DNA from 3 places in the Cupriavidus sp. NPDC089707 genome. Region 1 is predicted to be linked to each of the others. Evidence: predicted binding sites of a transcription regulator. Region 1 holds the regulator's gene; each other region holds the start of a gene.
The links. Region 1 encodes LexA, which represses DNA repair genes until DNA is damaged. Its sites were predicted from a motif close to ACTGTATNNNNATACAGT; they were not measured.

Region 1 (7,436 bases):
CGCGCACGTTCGGCAAGAACCCTGCAGAGGTGGGGCTGCGCATGCGATATCGCCTGCAAATGGCGACTTACCGCAAAGGCCTGTCGCGCCGCGTTCCGCGCCCATGTCTGCCCCCTGGTCCGCGTGCTACGATTCTTCGCATCGCCACAGGCGGACTGACGGCAGCAAGCGTGGACAAAGCGAACGCAAACAACGAAGAGTCATTCGGCGAGGTGTTTGAAGACTTCAGGCTGGTCTGGGTCGCCGAACAACTGCAGGATGGCAAATGGACGGCGCGCTACTGCTGGCACTACGGCACCTCGGCAGCCGCGGGCAGGGCGCTGCAGGAAGCCGTCCTCAATGGCAAGTCACGCCGGCTGTTGGGCCACTTCGGCACCGAGGCGGAGACCATTGCTGCCATCAAGCAGGCAGTATTGCTGGAGGCGAAGTGGCAGCCGCGCAAGTCGTGATGCAAGTCCAGAAAAAAATTTGTGCGGGATACTAGCCATCTCGGAAAAGAGTTTGTATAATCTTGGTTTTCGTCGATCAGCGCTTCGCTGATGACCTCTGCGGTGGCTGTAGCTCAGTTGGTAGAGTCCAGGATTGTGATTCCTGTCGTCGTGGGTTCGAGTCCCATCAGCCACCCCAAATTATTCTGCAAAACAGCGCCTTTACGGGCGCTGTTTTGCTTTGTGGAATTCCGCGCGAAGCTCGGTCCTGGTGTTCCGTCTGCCCACGACCGATGTGCCGCGCCTTTACTCCAAAGGCTTCGTATGTTTCTTCGAGCAGTGGTATTGGGCGCTAGCGTGGCAGTGGCCGCGATGATGGCCGGGTGCGCCACTGGCACGTCGGAAAAAGACATTCGAGCACGGCCGCCGATGCGCTTGTTCACGCCGGCAAAAATGGCCGATGTTGCCAAATGCCTGCGCAACAATCTTGGCGATGAGGCCACGGTAGTCAATCTGCCGGCACAGAATCAGACGGAAATCCGGATCGGGCAGCCAAAAGGCGGCGGCGAGTTTGCATATGCCTATCTGATCTCGCTGACGGCCAAGCCGGATGGCACGGCCGTCGAACTGCGCAAGACCGATACGTGGTTCCCGCAGATGACGCCGCAAGAACTGGAAACGGAAACCAAGGCGTGCGCGCGTAGCTGATGCAGGGCAGGCCGCTGGTCGGAAAGTCAGGTCATCTTCAGATGGCCAGCTTGCTCGTGGTTTCCAGTTCAAGCATCCTGCAGATGGCGGCCATGCTGCCCACCATGGTCCGGCGCTGCGCGCCCTGATAGACGCGTACGCCCTTGCACTGGCGGAAGGGTACCGGTTTGACCGGGCGGCGGGCGGCGACGGGGTGGGTTTGCGGCATGGTTGCACCTCTTTTTCAGGCAAAAGCGGGGTCAACACCCGGCAAGCCGGGCGGCGTCTGCAAAGCAATGGAAGCGGATGGGTCCGCGCAGGCGAAGCGCCTGCAGTGCCCGGTTAGAAGCCGGAGGATCGGATCAGACCGACCGCAATGCCTTCCAGCGAAAACTCTTCGCGCCCGGGTTCAACGATGATGTTGGCGAAGTCCGGGTTTTCTGCGATCAACTCGATATGGCCGCCGCGCCGTTGCAGGCGCTTGACCGTGACATCGTCGCCGAGTCGCGCCACCACGATCTTGCCGTTGGGCGCTTCGCTGGCGCGCCGCACGGCGAGCAAGTCGCCGTCGAGAATGCCGGCGTCGCGCATGCTCAGGCCGCGCACGCGCAGCAGGTAGTCGGGGCGTTCATCGAAGACCGAGGCGTCGACCTGGTATTGGCGGTCGATATGCTCGGCGGCAAGGATGGGACTGCCGGCGGCAACGCGGCCTACCAACGGCAGCGTCAGCTGCAATACGCCGGGGATGGGCAGCGAGAACTGGTCCGGCATCTCCGAGTCGCTGCGTGAAACCTTCAGGCGGATGCCGCGCGAGGCGCCTGGCGTCAACTCGATCACGCCTTTGCGGGCCAGCGCGCGCAAGTGTTCTTCCGCTGCGTTTGGCGAGGAAAAGCCGAATTCGGCAGCAATTTCGGCGCGCGTGGGCGGGAAGCCGGTACGGCGGATCGTATTGCGGATCAGATCGAAAATCTGCTGCTGCCGGGGTGTCAGGGTCGCCATGGGATCGCCGTTCCGTGCGGGCGCGCTGGGGCAGGGCTGGGATGGGCTGCCCAACGAGCTGTGCTGTCGAGCTGGGCTGTCCGCAGGTATCCTGCATCCGGCGAGCCGGGCACTGTATGTTTAAACAGTATGCTGTGATTTTATACAGTATCGGCGTCAGTGCAAGCAGAATTTTTGCTGGCGTGCGTGGACCGATCGGCCTCGGCGCGCGCCATGCTGGCGGAAGTCCGCCATTACAATCGCGACTCGATCTCCCGGCGCTTGCGTTCCCTTCCTGTTTCCTGAGCCTCCAGCACCCATGACCCAATTGCCTCGCATCGTTGTATTGGCTACCGGCGGCACCATTGCCGGCGCTTCCGGGAACCCTGCCAGTAGCGCGCACTACCAGGCGGCCACCGTGCCCGTGTCGTCGTTGCTGGCCGCGGTTCCGGTACTGAAGTCGGTGGCGCGGATCGAAGCCGAGCAAGTGGCGCAGGTCGACAGCAAGGACATGACCTTCGCGCTCTGGGCGGCGCTTGCGGCGCGCGTGGAGCACTGGTCGGCGCAGGCGGATGTGGCGGGCATCGTGATCACGCACGGCACCGATACGCTGGAAGAGACTGCGATGGCGCTGCACCTCACGCAGGCATGCCCGGTCCCGGTGGTGATGACGGCGGCGATGCGGCCGTCCACCTCGCTGTCGGCTGACGGTCCGCTCAACCTGCTCGACGCGGTGCGGGTGGCGGTCCATCCGGATGCGCGCGGCAAGGGGGTTCTGGTGGTGCTGAACCAGCAGATCCACGCGGCGCGCGATGTTGCCAAGGCGCATACCTCGGCAGTGGATGCCTTCGTGTCCCAATGCGGGCCGCTCGGGATGGTGCAGGACGACTACGTGCGGTTCGCCCGCACGCCCCGGCAGGCATGGGCGATCGGGCCGATGCCACGCGCGTGGCCGGTGGTTGAGATCGTGGCGAGCTACACGCAGCCGGGTCGTGTCGCCGTCGACGCGCTGGTGCAGGCTGGCGTGGCCGGCCTGGTGGTGGCCGCGGCGGGCAATGGTTCGATACATGAAGTGCTGGCAGAGGCCCTGGTGGATGCCGCCGCCGCCGGCGTGGCTGTGGTGCGCAGTTCACGCACTGGGGCCGGTCATGTGGCGATCCCGGTGCATCCTGGCCCGTCCGATGGCGTTTTCGTCTCTGCCGCGGACCTGAATCCGTACAAGGCGAGGGTGCTGCTTACACTGGCGCTGGCGGCCGATCCTGCGCTGGCGCGGGATCCAGTGCGCTTGCAGGCAGCGTTTGCCAAGGCCTGAAGCGGCCTTGCTGCTTGCGCGCCCGGTTCACGCCGGGCTATAATTTAAGGCTATTCAACCTTGCCGCACCGGACTCGTGACGCCCGGGTGGCTAATCCCAAAAGGAGCGTCAATGCGTCATTACGAAATCGTCTTCATCGTCCACCCGGACCAGAGCGAACAAGTGCCGGCCATGATCGAGCGCTACAAGCAGCTCGTGACCTCGCAGAACGGCAACGTTCACCGCGTGGAAGACTGGGGCCGTCGCCAGATGGCCTACATGATCCAGAAGCTGGCCAAGGCTCACTACGTTTGCCTGAACATCGAATGCGGCAAGGACACCCTGGCTGAACTGGAACACGCGTTCAAGTTCAACGACGCCGTCCTGCGCCACCTGATCGTGCAGACCAAGAAGGCCGAGACCGCTCCTTCGCCGATGATGAAGGAAGTGCAGCGCGAAGAAGCCCGCAAGGCCGCGCAAACGACCACCGAAGGCCAGGCCGCCTGAGTGCGGACTGCGGTGCGCGCCCAGGCTGACAGCGTCGGCCGCGGCGGCACTGATGGCAAACGGCAAGAGGCCCCGCGTTGAACCAGCTTCGGCTCGCCGCCACCCTGGCGGAACGCGATGCCCTGCGCTATACCCCGGCCGGAGTGCCCGTCGTGAACTGCATCCTGCAGTACAGCGGCGAGGCGGTCGAGGCGGAAACGCCGCGGCAGGTCGAGTTTGCCATCGCTGCGATGGGGATCGGACAGGTTGGCCAGCGGCTTGAGCGACTACCGCTCGGCACGCTGCTCGACTGCGAAGGATTCCTCGCCCGCAAGCATCGCAACAGCAAGGCTCTCGTCTTTCACATCACCGGATGTAAAGCATTCGTAAAGGATTGAATCATGGCATTCGTCAAACGTGACAACAAGAACAAGAAGCGCTTCCAGCAACAGAACCCGCTGTTCAAGCGCAAGCGCTTCTGCCGCTTCACCGTGGCTGGCGTGGAACAGATCGACTACAAGGATCTGGACACCCTGAAGGACTTCGTCGGCGACAACGGCAAGATCACGCCGGCCCGCCTGACCGGCACCAAGGCCCACTATCAGCGTCAGCTGGATACGGCGATCAAGCGTGCGCGTTTCCTCGCGCTGCTGCCGTACACCGACCTGCACAAGAACTGATAGGCCCTAGGTCCGTAACGGAGAAAACACGATGCAAGTCATTCTGCTGGAAAAAGTCATCAACCTGGGCAACCTGGGTGACATCGTCAAGGTGAAGGACGGTTACGCTCGTAACTTCCTGATCCCGTCGAAGAAGGCGCGTCGCGCCACGCAAACCGCGATCGCCGAATTCGAAGTCAAGCGCGCCGAGCTGGAAAAGGCCGCTGCCGAGAAGCTGGCCGCCGCGCAAGCCGAAGGCGAAAAGCTGAACGGCCTGACCGTCCAGATCAGCCAGAAGTCGGGTGTGGACGGCCGTCTGTTCGGCTCGGTCACCAACGCCGACATCGCCGTGGCGCTGGAGGGCCAAGGCTTCAAGCTCGAGAAGGCGCAGGTTCGCCTGCCGAACGGCCCGCTGAAGATGGTGGGCGACCACCCGATCAGCGTCGCGCTGCACACCGACGTCGTGGTCGACGTGACCGTGTCGGTGCTGGGCGAGCAGGTCTAAGACCCGCTGCAGCGGTGCCGCCTGGCGGCGCCGCTCGAAACACTGCAAGCAAAAAAGGCAGGAGCCCTGGCTCCTGCCTTTTTTGTTGCCCGCTTGCACTGGCTGGCAGATGTCCGGCAAATGTCCGGTCTAGTGCGTCCTCCTGCCAGCGTCCCGCCGTTATAATCCCTCCTCATGAACGCGCCCGTCGCCGACCCCCAACTCGATAACCTCAAGGTCCCGCCGCATTCCATCGAAGCCGAGCAGTCAGTGCTCGGTGGCCTGCTGCTGGACAATGCCGCCTGGGACCGCATTGCGGACTTCCTTTCGGAGGCGGATTTCTACCGCTTCGACCACCGGATGATCTTTCAGAGCATCGCCCGGTTGATCTCGGCCACCAAGCCGGCCGACGTGATCACGGTCTACGAAATGCTGCAGGTTGCGGGCAAGGCCGAGGAGGTTGGTGGGCTGGCGTACCTGAATTCGCTGGCACAGAACACGCCTAGCGCGGCCAACATCCGCCGCTATGCGGAAATCGTGCGCGAGCGTTCGGTGCTGCGCAAACTGGTTACCGTGGCCGACGACATCGCCTCGGCCGCCTTCGCGCCCAAGGGGCGGGAAGTGCGTGAGTTGCTGGACGAAGCCGAATCCAAGGTTTTTGCAATCGCCGAAGAAGGCGCGCGTGGCCAGGCGGGCTTCCAGGAGATTCAGCCGCTGCTGACGCAGGTGGTTGAGCGAATCGACGAGCTGTACCATCGCGACAGCACCAGCGACGTGACCGGCGTACCGACCGGCTTCGTGGATCTGGACCGGATGACCAGCGGCATGCAGGGGGGCGACCTGATCATCGTGGCCGGCCGTCCCTCGATGGGTAAGACCGCGTTCTCGCTGAACATCGGCGAGCATGTGGCGGTGGAGCAAGGCCTGCCGGTGGCGGTGTTCTCGATGGAAATGGCGGGGACGCAGCTGGCCATGCGTATGCTGGGATCGGTCGGACGGCTGGACCAGCACCGGCTGCGTACCGGCCGCCTGCTGGATGAAGACTGGCCGCGCCTGACGCATGCCATCCAGCGCATGAACGATGCGCAGCTGTTCATCGACGAAACCCCCGCTCTGAACCCGATGGAACTGCGGGCGCGCTCGCGCCGCCTGGCGCGCCAGTGCGGGCAGCTCGGCCTGATCATCATCGACTACCTGCAGCTGATGTCGGGCTCTGGCGGCGGTGAGAACCGCGCGACGGAAATTTCAGAAATTTCCCGTTCGCTGAAGGGGCTGGCCAAGGAACTCAACTGCCCGGTGATCGCGCTGTCGCAGCTGAACCGAAGCCTGGAACAGCGTCCCAACAAACGTCCGGTGATGTCCGATCTGCGCGAATCCGGCGCTATCGAACAGGATGCCGACGTGATCCTGTTCATCTACCGCGACGAGGTCTACAACCCCGATTCGCAGGACAAGGGCACGTCCGAAATCATTATCGGCAAGCAGCGTAACGGCCCGATCGGCACAGTGCGGCTGACCTTCCTGGGCCAGTTCACCAAGTTCGACAACTTCACCGGCGGCCCGGCGTTCTTCGACAACGACACCTGACGAAGTCAAGCCCGCCCGCGAGATCACGGCGCATCCCGTCTCGTTTGTGCCAAATTGGCGGGCAATGTCCGCGCAACCCTGTAAAATATTGCGCTTTGATGACAGCCGCCTAACCGGTGGCGGTCATAACACGCGTTCGTTCAATCTGTAACACATCAGCAGCGCTACACGCGCCGCCTTAAGGAACATTCCATGTTCGGCCGATTCATGCCCACTGAGGGCAAGTTCTTCGAATATTTCAACCAGCACGCCGACTGCGCGGTGACCGCCGCCCACGAGCTCCAGGCCCTGGTCAACGACCTGCCCAACGCCGAGGCGCACGCCCGCCGTGTCCAGGCCACCGAGAAGAAGGCCGACCGCATCACGCACGACACCATCGACCTGCTGCACAAGACCTTCATCACGCCGCTGGACCGCGACGAGATCCACAAGCTCATCACGACCATGGACGATATCCTGGATCTGATGGAGGACGTGGCCGAGACCATCTCGCTGTACGACGTGACCAACCTGACCGAAGAGGCGCTGCGCCTGGCCGCGATCTGCGTGCAGTGCTGCGACCAGGTCAAGATCGCGGTGGGCCTGCTCGAGGACATGGGGAACGCCAGCACCATCCTGAAGACCGCCCAGCAGATCGACCAGCTCGAGTCCGAGGCCGACCGCGTGATGCGCTCTGCGATGTCGAAGCTGTTCCGCGACGAGACCGACGTGAAGCGCCTGATCAAGCTGAAGGCCATCTACGAACAGCTCGAGACGATCACCGACAAGTGCGAGGACGTCGCCAACATCATCGAAGGCATCGTCCTGGAAAACGCCTGAGGCGGCAATCGGCATG
Region 2 (7,436 bases), on a different contig from region 1:
CAGCCGGCATGAGTTTCTTTTGTCGCAGCCTTAGGGCGTGCCGCTTCCGGCATCGAAAGGTGCCGGCAGCGCGCCCGGCAAGCCAAAGCAAAAAGCCGCGTTCTCTTGCGAGGACGCGGCTTTTTCAAATAGATGGTGGCGAATCAGGGACTCGAACCCCGGACCTGCGGATTATGATTCCGTCGCTCTAACCGACTGAGCTAATTCGCCAACGAAGACTGAGATTATACAGTGCCTTTCGGCACTGTCAACACCCTCTTGCGAAGTTTTTTGCAGGACACCGGAGCCCATGAAACAACGGCAGGCCGGGGAGGCCTGCCGTTGCGGTCACGGTTTCGTTCCGCCGACCTTTCAGTCGTGGGCGTAGATATCCACGTCCTTGGTTTCCCGCACGAACAGCGCACCGATCACGAAGGTGATGGCCGCGATGATGATCGGGTACCACAGGCCGTAGTAGATATTGCCGTTCTGGGCCACCAGCGCGAACGAGATGGTGGGCAGCAGGCCGCCGAACCAGCCGTTGCCGATATGGTAGGGCAGCGACATCGAGGTATAGCGGATACGGGTCGGGAACAATTCCACCAGCATGGCGGCGATTGGCCCGTAGACCATGGTCACATAGATCACCAGGATGACCAGGATCACCAGCACCATGATCGTGTTCATCTGCGCCGGGTCGGCCTTGGCCGGGTAGCCGGCGGCGGACATGGCGCCGCTCACCTCCTTCTTGAACGCCGCGATCTGGGCCTTGCTGGCATCGTCAAAGGCATGGCTGTTGGCGAGCTTGGCGTCGAACGCCTTGATCTCCTTGTCGCCGATCTTGACCGTTGCCACCGTGCCGGCCGGGGCTTCCACCACCTCATAGCTGGCCGACGACTGGGCCAGGGTACGCTTGGCGATATCGCACGAGCTGCGGAAGTCGATTTCGCGGGCGATCGGGCTGCCCTGGAACGAGCACTGCTTCGGATCCGCGGTCACCACGATCTGCGCGGTCTGCTGGGCGCGCTCCAGCGCCGGGTTGGCGTAGTGGGTCAGCGCCTTGAACAGCGGGAAGTAGGTCAGCACGGCCAGTGCGCAGCCCGCCATGATGATCCACTTGCGCCCGATCTTGTCAGACAGCGAGCCGAAGAAGATAAAGAACGGCGTGCCGATCACCAGTGCGCCGGCGATCAGCAGGTTGGCCGTCTTGGCATCGACCTTGAGCACCTGCGTCAGGAAGAACAGCGCGTAGAACTGGCCGGTGTACCAGACCACGGCCTGGCCGGCGGTCAGGCCGAGCAGGGCCAGGATCACGATCTTCAGGTTGCGCCACTGCCCGAACGACTCGGTCAGCGGAGCCTTGGAGGTCTTGCCCTCGGCCTTCATGCGCTGGAATGCCGGCGATTCATTCATCGACAGCCGGATGTACACCGACACCCCCAGCAGCAGGATCGACAGCAGGAACGGGATGCGCCAGCCCCAGACTTCAAAGTTCGGGCCGGTCAGCTCGCGGCACAGCAGGATCACGATCAGCGACAGGAACAGGCCCAGCGTGGCGGTGGTCTGGATCCACGAGGTATACGCCCCGCGCTTGCCGTGCGGCGCGTGCTCGGCCACGTAGGTGGCGGCACCGCCGTACTCGCCGCCGAGCGCCAGGCCCTGCAGCATGCGCAGGATGATCAGGATCACCGGGGCGGCCCAGCCGATGGTGGCAAAGCCGGGCAGCAGGCCGACGATGAAGGTCGACAGGCCCATGAGCAGGATCGTTACCAGGAAGGTGTACTTGCGCCCGATCATGTCGCCCAGGCGGCCGAACACCAGCGCGCCGAACGGCCGCACGATAAAGCCGGCGGCAAAGGCGAGCAGCGCGAAGATGAAGGCCGAGGTCGGGTCCAGGCCGGCGAAGAACTGCTTGGCGATGATCGCCGCCAGCGAACCGTACAGATAAAAGTCGTACCACTCGAACACCGTGCCCAGCGACGAGGCAAAGATCACCTTGCGCTCCTCGTGTGTCATCGGCGCGTTCTGCGCACCCCCTCCGGGTACCGCAACGTTTTGCACGTTTGCCATCTTGTCTCCTCCGTCTGGATTGGATCTCGGGCAAGGCGCGGCAACATCGCGGAAAAGGCCCGTGCCGCTGGCCGGGAGCCTGAGTTGCAGAGGATTGTGGGTGGCGAAACTTACTGCGTTCTGACAGATTTCGGTGCGCAAGTGCCAAAAATGTCGGGGTATACGCTAGCCGATTTCAGGGCCGCGCATGCTGCGGTGCAGCCAGCATCGGCCATTGCGCGGCATTGCTATGCGCCCGGCAGGCATGTCGCTATGCAGCATCGGAGCCCGGCCCGCGCAAGGTACCCTGCGAAGGCAGGGGGGCGGGCGCGTCAGCTTCATCGGCGCTTTCATCGGCGCGGTTCATGCGCCAGGCGTAGAGGGCGGCCATCAGCACGTAGACCACCAGCGCCCCCTGGGCGCCCACCCAGAACGAGAACGGCCAGCCGAAGAAGTCGAAGCGCAGTTCGCGCGCAAACCACGCCACCACGAAGGTGACCACGAACCAGACTGCCAGCAGCCCGGCGATCCAGCGCAGGTTGCGATGCCAGGCCTGGCGCTGGCGGGCCTCGGCGAGGTCAGGGGCGGGCATGTCGCTCATATGGGGGGAGTTTCGGTGGGGCGGCGCAGTGTCACGCGGAAATGCGCGCCGGCCAGGCGCGGCGATTGCTGGTAGACGTGGTCGGAAATCTGCACATCGCCGCCGTGCTGCTGCACGATCTCGCGCACGATGGCCAGGCCCAGCCCGCTGCCTTCGGTATTGGTGCCGAGCACGCGGTAGAAGCGCTCCATCACGCGTTCGCGCTCGGCCGGCGCAATGCCCGGGCCGGTGTCTTCCACGTCCAGGTAGGCAAACGGCTCGAAGGCATCGGCGCTGACGCGCACCGTCGCGTGCCCGCCGCGCGGCGTGTAGCGGATGGCATTGTCGAGCAGGTTGTTGAGCATCTCCGTCAGCATCAGCCGGTTGCCGAGCACCGTCACCGGGTGGTCGTCCGCCTCCAGCCCCAGGTCGATGTCGCGCGCCCAGGCTTGCGGCAGCCAGTCCTTGACCACTTCGCGCGCCAGCGCGCCCAGGTCGAGCTCGCCCATGCCGCCGGCGCCGGCCAGGTTTTCCATGCGCGCCAGCGACAGCAACTGGGTGACCAGGTGCGCGGTGCGTTCGGAGCTGCCCGCGATCTGCGCCAGCGAGCGCCGCAGTTCTTCCGGCGACTGCTCGCGCTGCGCCAGCTCGGCCTGCATGCGCAGCCCCGCCAGCGGTGTCTTCATCTGGTGCGCGGCATCGGCGATAAAGCGCTTCTGCGTCTGCACTGACTGGTCCAGCTGCGCCAGCAGATCGTTGAACGATCCCACCAGCGGCGTGATCTCCTGCGGTGCGGCGCGTTCGTCGATGGGACTGGTGTCGCCCGGGTTGCGTGCGCGGATGCGCTGCTGGATCGCCGTCAGCGGCGCCAGCCCGCGCGAGAGCCCGAACCACACCAGCACCACCGCCAGCGGCAGGATCACGAACTGGGGCAGGATCACGCCCTTGATGATCTCGTTGGCCAGGCGCGCGCGCTTGTCGAGCGTTTCGGCCACCTGCACCAGCACCGGCTGGTTGCCGCTGACATGGCGCAGGTCGACGTAGGTGTAGGCCACGCGCACGTCGTTGCCGGCGACGCGGTCGTCGCGCAGCGACACCAGGCCGGCGTGGCCCTGGTCGTCTTCCGACGGCAGCGGCAGGTCGTGGTCGCCGGCAATGTATTCGCCGCGCTTGCCGACCACCTGGTAATAGATATTGTCGGTCTCGTCGGCGCGCAGGATCTCGCGCGCCGACAGGGGCAGCTGCAACGTGATGCGGCCGTTGACCTCGCGCACCTGCTGCGACAGCACGATGGCGCTGGCTTCCAGCGCCCGGTCGAACGGGCCGTTGGCGATCGACTTGGCGACCAGGTAGGTCACCGCGATGCTCATCGGCCATAGCAGCAGCAACGGCGCCAGCATCCAGTCGAGGATCTCGCCGAATAGCGAGCGCGGCGCGGGCGTGGCGGTGCTTTCCTCCAGGTGCGGCAGAGCGTCGGCCAGTTCCTGGTCGGTGCCGGGGGTGGCAGGGGAGGGTGGCGGCACGGCGCGGTGCGCGCGCCGCCAGGGCAGTTGCAGCAGGCTCATCTCGACGTTTGTCGCTCGGGTGCGGTCGTGCTCGCCTGCAAGGGTGGGGCTAAGGGACGGGCCGCATAAACAGGGTCGCCTCAGTGCTGCGCGGCCACGGCCGGCTGGAATTTTTCCAGGCAATAACCCAGGCCGCGTACCGTGGCGATGCGGATGCCGCCCACCTCGATCTTCTTGCGCAGGCGATGCACGTAGACTTCGATGGCGTTGTTGCTGACTTCCTCGCCCCACTCGCACAGGTGGTCGACCAGCTGTTCCTTGGACACCAGCCGGCCGCAGCGCGTGAGCAGGATCTCCAGCAGGCCGATCTCGCGCGCCGACAGGTCGAGCATCTGTTCGTTCAGGTAGGCGATGCGGCCGACCTGGTCGAAAGCCAGCGGCCCGTGCCGCATCAGCGTGGCGCCGCCGCCGGCGCCACGGCGCACCAGCGCGCGCACGCGCGCTTCCAGCTCGGACAGCGCAAAAGGCTTGGCCATGTAGTCGTCGGCGCCCAGGTCCAGGCCCTTGACGCGTTCGTCGACGCTGTCGGCCGCGGTCAGGATCAGCACCGGCAGCATCGCGCCGCGGGCGCGCAGGCGCTTGAGCACCTCCAGGCCGGACATGCGCGGCAGTCCCAGGTCCAGGATCAGCAGGTCGAAGGTCTGGGTAGAGAGGGCCGAGTCGGCGCCCTGCCCGTCGGCAACGTGGTCGACGGCATAACCCGAGTGACGTAACGAGCGCGTCAGGCCATCGGCCAGCGTGTCGTCATCTTCGGCGATCAGAATACGCATGGTTGTCTCCACCCTGGCCGGCATAGCCGGGCGCCTGCGGAATAGGCGCGATGGGGCTTGCCAAGCATACTGTTTTTTTATACAGTACCCGCACATTCCGCTGGGGCCGCCCCGGGATGATTCCTGAGTGGCGGCCGCGCAGACAGCCGGGCCGGCGCTGGAGCCGGCAAAAAGCCGGTGCCGCGCCACATGCGGCCTATTTATACACCATTTGATTCAAGGACGACCATGGACGACAAGAAGGCAGGTGCCGGCGTGAGCGCCGAGAAGCAGAAGGCGCTTGCCGCCGCGCTCTCCCAGATCGAGAAGCAGTTCGGCAAGGGCTCGATCATGCGCCTGGGCGACGGCGAGGTCGAAAAGGACATCCAGGTGGTCTCCACCGGTTCGCTCGGCCTCGACATCGCGCTTGGCGTCGGCGGCCTGCCGCGCGGCCGCGTGGTCGAGATCTATGGTCCGGAATCGTCGGGCAAGACCACGCTGACGCTGCAGGTGGTGGCCGAGATGCAGAAGCTGGGCGGTACCTGCGCCTTTATCGACGCCGAGCACGCGCTGGATGTCAGCTACGCCGGCAAGCTGGGCGTCAATGTTGGCGACCTGCTGATCTCGCAGCCGGACACCGGTGAGCAGGCACTGGAAATCACCGACGCGCTGGTGCGTTCGGGCTCGATCGACCTGATCGTGATCGACTCGGTGGCGGCGCTGGTGCCCAAGGCTGAAATCGAAGGCGAAATGGGCGACTCGCTGCCCGGCCTGCAGGCCCGCCTGATGAGCCAGGCGCTGCGCAAGCTGACCGGCACCATCAAGCGCACCAACTGCCTGGTGATCTTCATCAACCAGATCCGCATGAAGATCGGCGTGATGTTCGGCTCGCCGGAAACCACCACCGGCGGCAATGCGCTGAAGTTCTACGCCTCGGTGCGCCTGGATATCCGCCGCATCGGCTCGATCAAGAAGGGCGACGACGTCATCGGCAACGAGACCAAGGTCAAGGTGGTCAAGAACAAGGTCTCGCCGCCGTTCCGCGAAGCCTTCTTTGACATCCTGTACGGCCAGGGCATCTCCCGCCAGGGCGAGATCATCGACCTGGGGGTGGACGCCAAGATCGTCGAGAAGTCGGGCGCTTGGTACAGCTACAACGGCGACAAGATCGGCCAGGGCAAGGACAACGCGCGTGAATACCTGCGCGAGAACCCGGACATCGCCGAAGAGATCGAGAACAAGGTGCGCGTGGCACTGGGCGTGGTGCCGACCAACCCCGTAGCCGCGGAAGCGCTGGAAGGCTGATCGCGTCCACGCAAGACGCAACACGATTGCATCAGCCGGAAGGGCCGGGGCATCAGTCGATGCGCCGGCCTTTTTTATTAGGGACTTTTCACCGAACCGCCAATGGCCCCCCGCCCCCCGCTTTCCCTGAAGGCTCGCGCCGTCGGCTACCTGTCGCGCCGCGAACACAGCCGGGCCGAGCTGACGCGCAAGCTGGCGCCCCATGCCGAATCGCCGGAGCAGCTCGAGCAGTTGCTTGACGCGCTCGAGCGCGAGAACTGGCTGTCCAACCAGCGCTTTGCCGACAGCCTCGTCCATCGCCGCGGCGCGCGCTATGGCGCGGCCAGGGTGATGCAGGAAGCCAAGACCCACAAGCTGGGCAGCGAACAGCTGGGCGAACTGCAGGAAAGGCTGCGCGCCACCGAGACCGAGCGTGCCCGCGAGGTCTGGCGCAAGCGTTTCGGCGTGCCGCCGGATACGCCGGAGGCGCGTGCCAAGCAGATCCGCTTCATGGTGGCGCGGGGATTCTCACGCGCGGTGGTCAGCAAGATCATCCAGGGCGCTGACGAAGCGTACGGCAACGACGATTGAGCGTATGCGTGCGGCATCGTCCGCATTGGTCGGTTCATTACCTGCACTGGCATCAGGTGTAATGGCGCGCCGGTCGCCCGACAATGCGGGGCGACAGTCGCCGCACAAGGATGTTCCCGGGCAAACCAGCGCGGCATGTTAAACTCCCCGGGTTATTCGGTGCTCCGGCGCCCCGTTCCCAAGCCCCCAGCGTTTCCGTTATTCCAGCCTGGCCATGCCTCTGTCCCAGCCCGTCAACCGCTCCCTGCGCCATCGCCGTGCCATTACGGCCGAGGCGTACCAGAGAGAGGACGGCCTGTGGGATGTCGAGGTGCGCCTGACCGACACCAAGCCCCGCGATATCGAACTTGCCGGCGACCGTATCCGCCCGGTGGGCCAGCCCCTGCATGACCTGTGGCTGCGCGTCACGATCAACGAGGACATGACGGTGCTGGACGCCGAGGCCTGCTCTGACTGGGTGCCGTACCCGTCGCAGTGCGACACCATCGGCCCGGCCTACCGCAAGCTGATTGGCCTGAACCTGCGCAAGGGCTTCCGCAAGGCGGTGCGCGAGCGCCTGGCCGGCATCAACGGCTGTTCCCACCTGACTGAAGCCGCCGGCGTGCTGCCCAGCACCGCGATCCAGGCATTTGCCGGCGA
Region 3 (7,436 bases), on a different contig from region 1:
GAACGGCAGGTCCGGGGGTGCAACGACCGTTGCTTGCAGCCGGTCAATCCCGTGCTCAATTTCGGCGGTGAGACAGTTCGCAAGGATCAGAGTAGCGATTTCGATTTCTGCGCCGATTGTCAACGAATTTGGCGCTGATATTCTTACATTTGCTTGCGAAGAAATGCTGCATCGCGATAGGCACCAAAACCTTCAAAACCACCTAAAGTGCGAACTGAGGCCCCGTCCTGTGACGTCGGTAACGACTGCATGACAAGGTGAGCTATTGGATGTGGCAGCGGGGGTGTCGGGCATTCTCGGGCAGAAGGAACATGAGCCGATCTGCGCAAGCGTTGCTTGAGTATCACGAACGCAGCAAGCACCGCGTCAACCGCTACGCTCCAGGCCCCGGATGGCTCGACTGGGCAACCCAGCCAGATCCGTTCCGCGCGTTCCAGGGCTCACCGCGGATTGCCCTGCCACTGGCCGCAGACACCTTGCCCACACGCTACAACGCGTTGCGCTGCGGCGCCCTGCCGCTCGCGCAGGGCTTCAGCCTTCATACCCTCGCAATCCTGTTTGAGCTTTCGCTCGGCTTGTCAGCATGGAAAGCCTTTGGTGCTCAGCGGTGGGCACTGCGCTGCAATCCCTCGAGCGGCAATCTGCATCCGACCGAGGGCTATCTTCTTTGTCCTGCCCTGCCTGATCTGCCGGGCGGGGTCTACCATTACCTGAGCCGCGACCACGTCCTTGAACAGCGGGCTGCATTGGATGATCCGCGATGGACTGAGGCGTTCCCGGGCGGCGGTATCCTGGTTGGCATCAGCTCGATCCATTGGCGCGAGGCATGGAAATACGGAATGCGCGCCTGGCGCTACTGCCAGCATGACTGCGGCCATGCCATTGCCGCAGTCAGTTACGCGGCAGCGGCTCTCGGATGGCAGACGCGGCTGCTCGAGACTGCAGCGGATGATGCCTTGGCCGCATTGCTTGGATTGGATCGCAGCGACGATTTCGGAGCGGCCGAGCGGGAGGTGCCGGATGTCGTGCTATGGATCGGCAATGCGGAAAAACGGCCTGACCTGGAGCGCCTGTGGTCCGCTCTCGATAAGGCGCACTGGTACGGCTACGCAAACCCGCTAAGCGCGGGACACGTAAGTTGGCCGGATATCGATTCGGTCGATCGTGCCACGCGCAAGTCTCTGACTGGCACACCGACCCCGCTGAATCCGGAGCCGCCACTGCGGCCTGCGGCGCCCGCCTTCGACCTGAGCTTTGCCCGGATCGCCCGGCAGCGCCGCAGCGCCACAAGCTTCGATGGCACGGCGCACATTACCGCTACCGCCTTCTTTACAATGCTGGCAAGCCTGCTGGCGCGTCGCGACACGCCACCGTGGAACGTGCTGATGTCTCCTGCTGCGGTGCATCTGGCGCTATTGGTTCACCGCGTGGACGGACTGGAGCCGGGCCTGTACGTGCTGGTGAGAAACTCCGGGGCGCTGCATGGACTCAAGCAGGCTATGCGCCCGGAATGGCTGTGGCAGAGAATCGGACCGGACCATCTGCCACTCTATCTTCTGCTGCCGTACGATTTACGCGCAGTGGCAAAACTGATCTGTTGCCACCAGGATATCGCCGCCGATTCCTACTTCGCGTTGGGCATGCTCGCAAACTTCGAAATCGCCCTGAAGCAGCCATGGCGTTATCGGCATCTTCTCTGGGAATGTGGCATTCTCGGCCAGGCACTTTATCTTGAAGCCGAAGCCACCGGAGAGCGCGCCACGGGGATCGGCTGCTTTTTCGACGATGAAATGCATGCCATGCTCGGCATCAAGGATCACACATGGCAGAGCCTGTATCACTTTACCGTTGGCTGCGCCATGGTCGATCAACGCTTGTCGACGCTTGCACCGTATGAGGTTCAGGCTTGACCCGGAAGTGCTGTTCCGGGAAGACTCCGCCAATCCATCAGCTTTCGGACTCCGCTGGGCAAGGACACCGCAATCCAGGCTTCGGAACTCGCAGTCTCGGTCGCGGCTGCTCAACCAAAGGGCGCCGGTGAACCGGAACCGTCAGGTCCTGGCAAGCGTCACGGGATTGCACGCCAGTCCGGCTAATTCCGGATTTCCAGTCCAGCAAAAGCGCACGTAGTCCGGCCAATTCCGTTTTCCTACACCATCCCTGGCGTCCTTCGCACGCCTACCTCTTGCGTTCGCCTCGATACTGTATAAATATACAGTTATCGTAAATATTCTATGTCCTCGCTTCCCGCGAGCGACCCCGACTTCACATGCCTGCGCAATCGTACGCAGCCCCGCCCATGGCGGCGGTGGGCCTTCCTTTCCCTGCGCCGACGCCGGCCAGGCCCGCAGCCCCGGCAGCCCACGCCACGCGGCAGCAGGCGCTGTCGGCGCTCGAGCAGCGCTATCCAGGCCTGTGGCGCGCCGGCCAGCTGGGCCGCGCCGGCAGCGCCGCAGTGTGCCCGACCGGGTACGACGCGCTCTCGGCCGAACTGCCCGGCGGCGGCTGGCCGGCGGGCGGACTGACTGAACTGCTGACCACGCAGGGCGGCGCGGGCGAACTGCGCCTGCTGCTGCCGGCGCTGCGCGTGCTGGCCGGGGCGGGGCGCCGCATCGCGCTGGTGGCGCCGCCTTGCCTGCCCAATGCGATGGGCCTGGCCGCGGCCGGCCTGCCGGCGCGCCAGCTGTACTGGCTGCGCCCGTCTGCCGGCGCGGCCAAAGGCGCACAGCAGGCCGACATGCTGTGGGCGGCCGAACAGGTGCTGCGCAGCCAGGCCTTCGGCGGCGTGCTGGTGTGGCTGCCCACGGCCCGGCCCGAGGCGCTGCGCCGGCTGCAGGTGCTGGCGCAGGCCGGCGACGCGGTGGTGTGGGCGCTGCGCCCGGCCGCGGCGCTGCGCGAATCGTCGCCGGCGGTGCTGCGCCTGCTGCTGGCGCCGCAACCCGGCAATGCGCTGTCGATCACCTTCCACAAGCGGCGCGGGCCGGTGCGCGATACGCCGTTGCTGCTGCGCCTGGGCGAAATGGAGGCAGCCACGCGCACGGCCGCCTGGCCCGTGCCCGCCGGCGCCCCGGCTGGCGCGCCTTCCGTTGTGTCTTCGTCTTCTCAGTCTTCTCCCGATGCCGTACTGGATCGCGGTGCACCTGCCGCGCCTGCCCCTGGACGCACTGCAGCCCAACTGGCCTGAGCCGGTTGCCTCCAGCCCATCCTCCGCCACCGGCACGCTGCACCATGCGCTGCCGGTGGCGGTGATGGCGCAGGAGCAGGTGGTGCTGGCCAATGGTCCCGCGATGCAGCTGGGCGTGCGCTACGGCATGCGCCGCGGCGGCGTGCAGGCGCTGTCGGCGGACATTGTGCAGCTGGAACGCGACCCGGTTGCGGAAGCGGCGCTGATGGAAACGGTGGCGCTGGCGCTGCTGCGCTTCACGCCGGCCGTGACGTTCGACGAGGAGCTGGAATCGGCCACGTTGATGCTCGACGTCACCGCCAGCCTGCGTCTCTTTGGCGGCCACCGCGCGCTGTGCCGCGCCGTGCGCGCCTGCGTGCGCCAGCTCGGCACCATTGCGCAGGTGGGCAGCGGGCCGACCGCGCACGGCGCCGCCTGGCTGGCGCGCCAGCCGCTGCGGCGCAGCCGCCGCGGCGTGGTGCGGCCCGCGCGCCGGGCGGTGGGCATGGCGCGGCTGCACCGGCTGCTCGACCGCCTGCCGGTCGAGGCGCTGCACACGCTGGCCGACCCGGCCTGGCTCGACGGCATCGGCTGCCGCACGCTGGGCGAGGTGCGGCGCCTGCCGCGCGCCGGCCTGACCCGGCGGCTGGGCCCCGCGCTGCTGGCGCGGCTGGACCAGGCCTATGGCGAGGCCCCGGCGCGCTTTGCCTGGTACGCGGCGCCGCCCACGTTCGCGCAGCGCATGGACCTGCCCGGGCGCATCGAATCCGCCGAAGGCGTGCTGGCCGGCGCGCAGCGCCTGCTGCTGGCGCTGGCCGGCTGGCTGGCGCTGCTGCAGGCCGGCGTCACGCGCTGCGTGCTGGTGCTGGAGCATGAGCGCTACCGGCGCGGCGTCGATACCGAAGGAACTCCGGTCGCGCTCGGCCTGGCCCAGCCCAGCCGCGATCCCGCGCACCTGTCGCGGCTGCTGCGCGAGAAGCTCGACAAGCTCAACTTCCACGCCCCGGTCACCGGCCTGGCGCTGCGCGTGGAAGCGATGCAGGCCTGCGTGCCGCAAAGCGATGCGCTGTTCCCCGAACCCGGCGGCACGCCGGAAGACCTGGGCCGCCTGCTCGATACGCTGATGGCGCGGCTGGGCCGCGACAACGTGCTGCAGCCGCGGCCGCTGGCCGACCACCGGCCCGAGCGCGCCAACCGCTGGGTGCCAGTTGACGAGCCGCAGCCCGGCGGCAAGGCCGCCGCCATGGCAGGCCCGCTGCCGGAGCGCCCGCTGTGGCTATTGCCGCAACCGTTGCCGCTGCCGGTGCAGCAGCACCGCCCCAGCCACGGCGGCCCGCTGGCGCTGCTGAGCAGGCCCGAGCGCATCGAGGCCGGCTGGTGGGACGGCGCGCTGGCCACGCGCGATTACTTCATCGCCGAGCGCGCCGACGGCCTGCGCTGCTGGATCTATCGCGAACGCCCCGGCCACGGCGCGGACGAGGGCAGCGAGTACCGCTGGTTTCTGCACGGGTTGTTCGCATGACGCCGGCGATCCCTTCGCTGCCGGGCCTGCTGCCTGCGCTGCCCGACTACGTGGAGCTGCACTGCATCTCCAACTTCACCTTCCTCACCGGCGCCTCGCACCCGGGCGAACTGATCGAACGCGCCTTCGGCCTGGGCTACCGCGGGCTGGCGCTGACCGATGAGTGCTCGGTGGCCGGCACCGCGCGCGCCCATGATGCGATCCAGACGCTGCGCAAGCGCCTGCACGACGCGGTGGCACGCAGCGCGGCGCGGGGCGCGGAGGCAGACATCGACGAGCCGCTGCTTGATCCCGAAGGCGACACCGATGCCGACGAGGACGACCCCGCCGCGCACGCCAGCCGCCACCAGCGGCTGCAGGCGCTGGCCGCTGCTGCCGACAGCTTCGCGCTGCTGATCGGCAGCCGCTTCAGCCTGCCTCCAGCCGATGGCGCCGATCGCCCGCCGCTGCGGCTGGTGCTGGTCGCCCAGCACCGCGACGGTTTCGGCAACCTGTCCGAACTGATCACGCTGGGCCGCCGCCGCGCGCAGAAGGGCAGCTACCGGCTGCATCCCGAAGATATCGCCACGCCCACCGGCGACGAAGCCCACCTGCGCGGCATGCCGGGCTGCCTGGCGCTGCTGCTGCCGGACTATTGCGCCGATCCCGGGCTGTTGCGCGAACAGGCGCAGTGGTGCCGCGGCGTCTTCGGCGAGCGCGCGTGGATCGCACTGGAACTGCTGCAAGGCCATGCCGACGGCTTGCACCGCGCGCGCCTGGAAGCCGTGTCGGCGCAGACCGGTGTGCCGCTGGCCGCCGCCGGCGCGGTCACCATGCACGTGCGCTCGCGCAAGCCGCTGTCCGACGTGATGACCGCGATCAGGCTCGGTCAGCCGCTGGCCGAATGCGGCATGGCGCTGGCACCCAATGCCGAGCAGCACCTGCGCATGCGGCAGGTGCTGTCGCGCCTGTACCCGCGCGAGGCGCTGGCGCAGACGCTGAAGATTGCCGCGCAGTGCGATTTCTCGCTGGGCATGCTGCGTTATGAATATCCGGAGGAACTGGTGCCGACGGGCTTCACGCCGATCTCTTACCTGCGCGCCGAAGTGGAGCGTGGCAAGGCCGAACGTTTTCCGAATGGCCTGAAGCCGGAATGGGAAAAGCAGCTGGAGGAAGAGCTGCAGCTGATCGAGGAAAAGCAGTACGAACCGTTCTTCCTCACCGTGCACGACATCGTGCGCTTTGCGCGCGCCAACGGCATCCTGTGCCAGGGCCGCGGCTCGGCCGCCAACTCGCTGGTGTGCTTCTGCCTGTATGTGACCGAGGTCAGCCCCGAGCAGGCCAACCTGCTGTTCGGCCGCTTCCTGTCGCGCGAACGCGATGAGCCGCCCGACATCGATGTCGACTTCGAGCACCAGCGGCGCGAAGAGGTGATCCAGTACATCTACCAGAAGTACGGCCGCCACCGTGCCGCGCTGGCGGCGTCGCTGATCACCTACCGTTCGCGCAGCGCGTTGCGCGACGTGGGCCGCGCGCTGGGCATCGACGCGAGCGTGGTCGAGCAGGTAGTCAAGGGCCAGGCCTGGTGGGACGGCCCGGGCTTCGTGGAGAAGATCGCGCGCTACGGGCTCGATCCCGACTCGCCGGCGGTGCAGCAGTGGGCCAGCCTGACCGCGCAGCTGCGCGGCTTTCCGCGCCACTTGTCGCAGCACGTGGGCGGCTTCGTGATCGCGCGCCACAAGCTGTCGCGGCTGGTGCCGATCGAGAACGCGGCCATGGCGGACCGCAGCGTGATCCAGTGGGACAAGGATGACCTGGAATCGCTTGGCCTGCTCAAGGTCGATGTACTGGCGCTGGGCATGCTGTCGGCGATCCGGCGTGCGCTGGAGATGATTCCCAACCCTGACAAGGCGCGTGTGGGATTGCCTGCGCGCATGGAAGACATCCCCAAGGAAGATCCGGACACCTACGACATGATCTGCAAGGCCGACACCATCGGCGTGTTCCAGATCGAATCTCGCGCGCAGCAGTCGATGCTGCCGCGGCTGCAGCCGCGCGCGTATTACGACCTGGTGGTGGAAGTTGCAATCGTCCGCCCCGGCCCAATCCAGGGCGGCATGGTCCACCCTTACCTGAAGCGGCGCGAGGCGTTCCGCCTGACGAAGAAGCCGCCGGTTTACTTCAACGCCGTGATCGAGAAGGTGCTGGGCCGCACGCTGGGCGTGCCGATCTTCCAGGAGCAGGTGATGCAGCTGGCCATCGACGCGGCCGGTTTTTCGCCGGGGCAGGCCGACCAGTTGCGGCGCTCGATGGCCGCGTGGCGGCGGCGCGGCGACTTGCGCCAGCACCAGGACGCGCTGGTGCGCGCGCTGACCGGCAACGGCTATCCGGAATCGTTCGCGCTGGCGATCTGCAAGCAGATCGAGGGGTTTGGCGAATACGGTTTTCCGGAGAGCCATGCGGCCAGTTTTGCCAAGCTGGTGTATGTCAGCTCCTGGCTCAAATGCCACCATCCGTCGGCCTTCTTGTGCGCGCTGCTGAACAGCCAGCCGATGGGGTTCTATTCGCCGTCGCAACTGGTGCAGGATGCGCAGCGGCATGATGTGGTGGTATTGCCGGTGGACGTCACGCTGAGCCGGTTGGAAAGCACGCTGGAGCAGGTGGAGGCCGATGCGCCTCCGCGTGTGCGTCTCGGCCTGAGCCGCGTCAAGGGCATGCGCGAGGAGGCCGCGCTGCGCATCGAGGAGGCGCGTGCGCAGCGTGCGTTCGACA

Region 2: recA (recombinase RecA) is a predicted target of LexA. The motif match lies at 5,012-5,029, and genes of this name have one in related genera.
Region 3: imuA (translesion DNA synthesis-associated protein ImuA) is a predicted target of LexA. The motif match lies at 2,202-2,219, and genes of this name have one in related genera.

Annotation. Positions count from the first base shown of each region.
Region 1 is NZ_JBIVHB010000003.1:242,175-249,610, reverse strand. Features, by position in the region: gene ACIP1U_RS07485 (hypothetical protein) at 171-449, shown strand; tRNA gene ACIP1U_RS07480 (tRNA-His) at 552-627, shown strand; gene ACIP1U_RS07475 (hypothetical protein) at 786-1,136, shown strand; gene ACIP1U_RS07470 (hypothetical protein) at 1,174-1,344, opposite strand; gene lexA (transcriptional repressor LexA) at 1,458-2,114, opposite strand; gene ACIP1U_RS07460 (asparaginase) at 2,413-3,405, shown strand; gene rpsF (30S ribosomal protein S6) at 3,518-3,892, shown strand; gene priB (primosomal replication protein N) at 3,970-4,269, shown strand; gene rpsR (30S ribosomal protein S18) at 4,273-4,551, shown strand; gene rplI (50S ribosomal protein L9) at 4,583-5,035, shown strand; gene ACIP1U_RS07435 (replicative DNA helicase) at 5,210-6,601, shown strand; gene ACIP1U_RS07430 (DUF47 domain-containing protein) at 6,794-7,420, shown strand; gene ACIP1U_RS07425 (anion permease) at 7,434-7,436, shown strand, end outside.
Region 2 is NZ_JBIVHB010000001.1:261,776-269,211, forward strand. Features, by position in the region: gene ACIP1U_RS01250 (GntR family transcriptional regulator) at 1-34, shown strand, start outside; tRNA gene ACIP1U_RS01255 (tRNA-Met) at 134-210, opposite strand; gene ACIP1U_RS01260 (MFS transporter) at 352-2,049, opposite strand; gene ACIP1U_RS01265 (DUF4212 domain-containing protein) at 2,300-2,629, opposite strand; gene ACIP1U_RS01270 (sensor histidine kinase N-terminal domain-containing protein) at 2,626-4,173, opposite strand; gene ACIP1U_RS01275 (response regulator) at 4,254-4,943, opposite strand; gene recA (recombinase RecA) at 5,172-6,227, shown strand; gene recX (recombination regulator RecX) at 6,330-6,797, shown strand; gene ACIP1U_RS01290 (DUF2889 domain-containing protein) at 7,012-7,436, shown strand, end outside.
Region 3 is NZ_JBIVHB010000014.1:10,373-17,808, forward strand. Features, by position in the region: gene ACIP1U_RS21185 (SagB/ThcOx family dehydrogenase) at 312-1,910, shown strand; gene imuA (translesion DNA synthesis-associated protein ImuA) at 2,270-3,184, shown strand; gene ACIP1U_RS21195 (Y-family DNA polymerase) at 3,117-4,685, shown strand; gene ACIP1U_RS21200 (error-prone DNA polymerase) at 4,682-7,436, shown strand, end outside.